Regions from separate parts of the Blautia sp. HCP28S3_G10 genome, predicted to be linked through region 1. Evidence: riboswitches for the same ligand, from Rfam matches in the RefSeq annotation. Region 1 holds a riboswitch; the other holds the start of a gene.

Region 1 (3,422 bases):
CCACCCTCTGGAGAAAAATGCAGAAATATAATCTGACGTAAAAAACTTCTATCAATTTTGAGACAAAAAATCAAGCCACAAACCTCTGTTCCTAGGTTCGTGGCCTGATTTCATTTTGTCATTCAATTCTTGCACTTTTAATACCCTACCACTAAACCTGTTTTTGCGTGGCCCGGTGGGGAGTGCGAGGGGAGAACGGCCTTCGCAACTGTGAGTGCCCTCCCCTCGCAAAGTTTTTTGTTTTTCTTTTTTATAAAAAATCAGAAGAGACCTGTTATACGTCCTGTCTCATCGACATCAATTCTTTCTGCTGCCGGTACTTTAGGAAGTCCTGGCATGGTCATGATCTCGCCTGTCAGGGCTACGATGAAGCCTGCTCCTGCGGAGATCTTCAAGTTACGTACTGTAACTTCGAAGTCTGTCGGTGCGCCCAGTTTGGTCTGGTCATCTGTTAAGCTGTACTGTGTCTTTGCAACGCAGATCGGGCAGTTGCCGAATCCCATAGCTTCCAGCTGTTTTGCCTGTTTCTGTGCGTTTGCTGTAAGTACAACTTTCTTGCCGCCATAGATCTTCTGAACGATCTGGTTCAGTTTATCTTCGATGGAGCCTTCCAGTTCGTAGGAATATGTGAAGTCATTTGGTTCTTCACAGAGACGGATCACTTCTTCTGCAAGTTTGATTCCGCCTTCGCCGCCTTTTGCCCATACTTCGGAAAGTGCTACGTTTACGCCGAGCTCTTTACATTTTGCTTCTACAAAGTCAAGCTCTGCCTTTGTATCTGTCGGGAATGCATTGATTGCAACAACGCATGGAAGTTTGTAAACATTTTTGATGTTGCTTACATGTTTCAGAAGGTTCGGGATACCTTTTTCCAGTGCTTCCAGGTTTTCGTTGTTCAGATCAGCCTTCGGCACACCGCCGTTGTATTTCAGTGCACGTACAGTTGCTACGATAACAACTGCGTTCGGGTGCAGCCCTGCCATACGGCATTTGATGTCGAGGAATTTCTCAGCACCGAGGTCAGCACCGAATCCTGCTTCTGTGATTGCATAGTCTGCAAGTTTCATGGCCATTTTTGTTGCTGTTACGGAGTTACATCCGTGAGCGATGTTTGCGAATGGTCCGCCGTGAACGATTGCCGGTACATGCTCCAGTGTCTGAACAAGGTTTGGTTTCAGGGCATCTTTCAGAAGTGCTGTCATAGCGCCTTCTGCATGAAGGTCACCAGCTGTTACCGGTTTCTGCTCTGCAACTTTTCCGTATGTATATCCGATGATGATCCTGGAAAGTCTTTCTTTCAGATCTTTGATGTCGCTTGCCAGGCAGAGAACTGCCATGATCTCGGATGCAACTGTGATGTCATATCCGTCTTCACGCGGCATTCCGTTTGTCTTTCCGCCAAGTCCGTCTACTACATTACGAAGCTGACGGTCATTCATATCCACGCATCTTCTCCATGTGATCTTACGTGGGTCGATGTTCAGTGCGTTGCCCTGGAAGATATGGTTGTCGATCATTGCTGCAAGAAGGTTGTTTGCTGCTCCGATCGCATGGAAGTCACCTGTGAAATGAAGGTTGATGTCTTCCATTGGAACTACCTGTGCATATCCGCCGCCTGCTGCGCCGCCCTTAACACCGAATACCGGTCCGAGGGATGGCTCACGAAGAGCAACCATAACGTTCTTGCCGAGTTTCTGCATACCATCTGCGAGACCTACTGTTGTGGTTGTTTTTCCCTCACCTGCCGGTGTCGGGTTGATAGCTGTTACCAGGATCAGTTTGCCGTCTTTTTTTTCTGTTTCTTTCAGAAGGTTGTAATCGATCTTTGCTTTGTATTTTCCGTACTGCTCCAGGTATTTGTCATCAATACCTGCTTTTGCTGCGATTTCTGTAATCGGCTGCATTGTGCACTCCTGTGCAATTTCGATGTCACTTTTGAATCCCATAAGTTTAGTCTCCTTTCTTGTAGACACCTGACCGACGATCATAATAATCCCTCATTTTTTATGATCTTTAATGATTTAAAAAAGGGCAGTATCTGATATGTTCTCAAATACTGCCCAGACGGTCGGCTCTTGCAAATCTCTGATTCCCATGTGGTGATTTCCACTGCTCCGCCAGTAGTCAGAGATTTCTTTAACTTGTTGAGAAAATACTATCATAAAACATAGTGTCTTGTCAAGAAAATATCAATGTTTTTCTTAATTTCTTGCAATTTGCAAAAGAAACATATTTGTTTTTTATTTAATATGCATAATATTTTATTACAAAACAAATTATAGCTGACATTTTCCACTTCTGGTCATGTTCTTTTTTTAACAAAATATCTAAAGATTTAACATCCTTTGTCAAAACAGTGGTTTCAGCGTCGGATATAACTTCCTGAACTTCTGATATTTTTCTTCATATTTAGCAACCAGTTCTTCTTCCGGCTCCACAGTATCTACTACATGCGCCATTTTCTTTCCGATTGTCTCAACGTCCGGATATACTCCACAGCCTACAGCAGCCAGCATAGCGCCTCCCAGAGACGGTCCCTCTTCCACTTCCGGAACATCTACTTTCAGATTCATTACATTTGCAATGATCTTCTTCCAGAGAGGGCTCTTTGCTCCGCCTCCGCAGATTTTGGTACGCTCAATCTTTATTCCAAGGCTTCTTGCCACCTCGAGGGAATCACGGAGTCCGAATGCAACACCTTCCAGAACCGCCTGCGTCATATCTGCCCTTGTTGTGTCCATGGACATACCGAAGAATACGCCTCTTGCATCAGGATTGTTATGCGGGGATCTTTCTCCCATCAGATACGGAAGGAAAAAAACACTGTTCTCTCCCAATGTTTTTATCGGCGCCTGTTCTGCTGCAAAATCCCCTGTCCGGAGAATTTCTTCTGCCCACCATTTATTACAGGAAGCAGCACTTAACATACAGCCCATAAAATGATAGCTTCCATCTGCATGGCAGAAAGAATGAAGTGCATTATTTTCATCTACTCCGAATTTCTTACTGGATATAAAGATAGTGCCTGAAGTTCCAAGAGAAATATTGCACTGTCCGTCGCCGACAGTTCCTGTTCCAACTGCAGCTGCCGCATTATCACCGGCACCTGCCACTACTTTCACCTCTTTCGAAAATCCAAGTTCTTCCGCGATCTCCGGTTTCAGATTTCCGACTACTTCCCAGCTTTCATAAAGCCTTGGAAGCTGCTCTTCTTTTACATCACAGATTTCCATCATTTCTTTGGACCAGCAGCGTTTTTTTACATTGAGAAGCAGCATGCCGGATGCATCGGATACATCTGTACAGAAAGATCCTGAAAGTCTGTATGCCAGATAATCTTTTGGCAACATGATCTTTGCGATCTCTGCAAATTTCTCCGGCTCATTTTTCTTCATCCACAGAATCTTCGGTGCCGTGAATCC
Region 2 (3,422 bases), on a different contig from region 1:
TCAATAACTGCATCATCTCTTACAGATCCACCTGGCTGAGCAATATATTCCACGCCGCTCTTATGCGCACGTTCAATATTATCACTGAAAGGGAAGAACGCATCAGAACCAAGTGTAACCTCTGTCATCTGATCCAGCCATGCTCTTTTCGCTTCTTTTGTAAATACAGCCGGTTTCTCCGTAAATGTATTTTCCCATACGCCATCAGCAAGAACATCCATATATTCATCTCCGATATAAACATCAATAGCATTGTCACGCTCTGCTCTGCTGATAGTATCCTTAAATGGAAGATTCAGAACCTGCGGACTCTGACGAAGGAACCAGTTATCAGCCTTCTGGCCTGCCAGTCTTGTACAGTGAACACGAGACTGCTGTCCTGCACCCACACCGATTGCCTGTCCGTTTTTGACATAACATACGGAGTTAGACTGTGTATATTTCAGAATAATCAGAGAAACTTTCATATCTCTCTTTGCTTCTTCACTAAGATCTTTATTATCTGTTACAATATTTGAGATCAGTTCATCATCAATAGCAAGTTCCTGACGCCCCTGTTCAAAAGTGACTCCAAATACCTGTTTATGTTCCAGCTGAGCCGGTACATATTCAGGATCAATCTCAATCACATTGTAGTTTCCTTTTTTCTTCTGTTTCAGGATTTCAAGTGCCTCTTCCGTATATCCAGGTGCAATAACGCCATCAGAAACTTCTCTCTTGATGAGCATTGCCGTATCTTTGTCGCATACATCTGACAAAGAAATAAAATCGCCAAAAGAAGACATACGGTCTGCGCCTCTGGCTCTTGCATAAGCACATGCAAGTGGAGAAAACTCCTTCCAGTTCATATCATCTACCCAGTAGATCTTTGCAAGTGTTTCTGTAAGAGGCAGTCCTATTGCAGCTCCTGCAGGAGAAACATGTTTAAAAGAAGTTGCGGCCGGAAGTCCGGTAGCTTTTTTCAGATCACGCACAAGCTGCCAGCCATTAAATGCATCCAGGAAATTGATATATCCAGGTTTTCCGCTCAGAACTTTAATTGGAAGTTCTCCATTATCCTCCATATAAATTCTGGACGGTTTCTGATTCGGATTGCAGCCATATTTTAACTGAAGTTCTTTCATTTCTCTTTCCCCCTTAGCAGTTCTTATTTATGATAGTTGTTTCATATTTTCCAGTTTCAATATCAATATAACGTACAAAAAGAGAAACCTTATTGTCCTCGTTCAGATTATTCCAGAGCAGTTCTGCAAACTCGTGCATATCATTCGGAATATCAACCAGTTTTGGTTCTCCCTCAAAACTCGGAAGTGGATTTCCATCACATTTATATGTATGGATAAAACGTCCCTCTCCAGGAATTGCATTTTCATATGCATATGTATAGCGGAGACATGCATCTGGATTCCCATTGTTGCTCTTGAGAATTGACATTGCATAACTGTATTTTCCATTTTCAATATGCATTACACCAGAAATACGTGGTGTATAATTCGGTCCATCCGGTTCAAATTCACGGCTTCTTAAAGACTGTTCAAATGTCAGCTGACGGTCAAGGCCTTCATAAATTGTATCTGTCTGATCTCCGTTTGTTACGATGGTTTTATTTCCAAGGACTCTTACCGGTGCATAAATGATAAGACTTGGATCAGTAAGTTTTGACGGGTCAAATGCCTCTGTGCGGATTCCCTCTCCTTCTGTTACAAAAACACGGTTTCTGCTGTTTTCGCTGCGTCCCATGATAAAATATGCAGTTACTGCTTTTGTTCCGTCAGCAGAACGTCCGATGATGATTCCTCTTCCGGGATAAGAATTTTTTTTCAGTTCCTGTTCCAGTGAAATTTTTTCCATGATCATTCTCCTTTTTGCACTTTATTGTATTGGAATGCACTACCTCGATTTGAATACAGAAAGTCTGCCACCGGCAGCCTTTCTTGCATACTTTGGCATACAGAAAATCTGCCACTGACAGCTTCTCTTGTATACTTTGGCATCAAAAAACCGCCTGGGTAGTCTGTCATTCAGGCTGCCCAGGCGGTCGGCTTTTCACTTACTGCACTCCCTGTAGGTAATTCCTACTTTCCGCCAGTCATGCAGTCGTTATCTATACTTTACAATACTTTATTTTAATTTTCAAGGGAAAAATTATTTATCGTCTACGCTGTAGTTCGGAGCCTCTTTTGTGATATGGATATCATGCGGATGAGACTCTTTAAGAGATGCAGCGGAAATCTTAATAAATCTTCCGGTTGTTTTCAGCGTTTCGATGTTCTCTGCTCCACAATATCCCATACCGGAACGGAGACCACCTATAAGCTGGAAAATAGTATCTTCAATATGACCTTTATAAGCCACACGGCCTTCAACACCTTCAGGAACAAGTTTCTTCGCATTTTCCTGGAAGTAACGGTCTTTGCTGCCGTTTTCCATGGCTGCGATGGATCCCATTCCACGGTAAACTTTGTATTTACGTCCCTGATATAATTCAAATGTTCCCGGGCTTTCATCACATCCGGCGAACATGCTTCCCATCATACAAACATTTGCTCCTGCTGCAATTGCTTTTGTAACATCTCCGGAATATTTAATTCCACCATCTGCGATGATCGGGATTCCGAAGCGGTTTGCAACTTCATAACAGTCCATTACTGCTGTAATCTGCGGCACACCAATACCTGCAACCACACGTGTTGTACAGATAGATCCAGGTCCGATACCAACTTTAACAGCATCCACACCTGCATCAATAAGAGCCTTTGTAGCAGCTCCTGTAGCAACGTTACCTGCAATAACCTGAAGATCCGGATACACATCTTTGATCTGACGGACAGCCTTAAGAATGTTCTCAGAATGACCATGTGCAGAATCAATAACAATAACATCGACATTTGCATTCACAAGTGCTTCCACACGTGCAAGAACATTGGAAGTAATTCCAACAGCCGCACCACAGAGAAGTCTTCCCTGAGCATCTTTTGCTGCCAGCGGATATTTGATCTGTTTTTCAATATCCTTAATGGTGATCAGACCTTTTAAATTAAAATCATCATCTACAATGGGTAATTTTTCTTTACGGGATTTTGCGAGAATTTTCTTTGCTTCTTCAAGTGTGATTCCCTCTTTTGCGGTAATCAGACCCTCGGAAGTCATACATTCTCTGATTTTTTTACTGAAATCTGTTTCGAATTTAAGATCACGGTTGGTGATGATACCGACAAGTTTCCGGCCTTCTGTGATCGGCACACCGGAAATACGGAATTTAGCCATCAGATTATTTGCATCTTCAAGAGTATTGTCTGCGGATAAAAAGAATGGATCTGTAATAACACCGTTCTCAGAACGTTTTACTTTATCTACCTCTTCTGCCTGCGCCTCAATAGACATGTTCTTATGGATAATACCAATACCACCCTGTCTCGCCA

The links. Region 1 has a riboswitch for ZMP and ZTP ahead of ACTNB8_RS06455 (formate--tetrahydrofolate ligase). Riboswitches for the same ligand answer to the same signal wherever they lie in the genome.
Region 2: linked by a shared signal. The riboswitch ahead of ACTNB8_RS07870 (IMP cyclohydrolase) and the one ahead of ACTNB8_RS06455 (formate--tetrahydrofolate ligase) in region 1 are both predicted to bind ZMP and ZTP.

The regions. Positions count from the first base shown of each region.
Region 1 is NZ_JBQHUL010000011.1:11,916-15,337, reverse strand. It holds gene ACTNB8_RS06460 (sigma 54-interacting transcriptional regulator) at 1-41, shown strand, start outside; gene ACTNB8_RS06455 (formate--tetrahydrofolate ligase) at 261-1,946, opposite strand; ZMP/ZTP riboswitch at 2,052-2,135, opposite strand; gene xylB (xylulokinase) at 2,349-3,422, opposite strand, start outside.
Region 2 is NZ_JBQHUL010000015.1:23,971-27,392, forward strand. It holds gene ACTNB8_RS07865 (phosphoribosylaminoimidazolecarboxamide formyltransferase) at 1-1,124, opposite strand, end outside; gene ACTNB8_RS07870 (IMP cyclohydrolase) at 1,138-1,851, opposite strand; ZMP/ZTP riboswitch at 2,022-2,103, opposite strand; gene guaB (IMP dehydrogenase) at 2,146-3,422, opposite strand, start outside.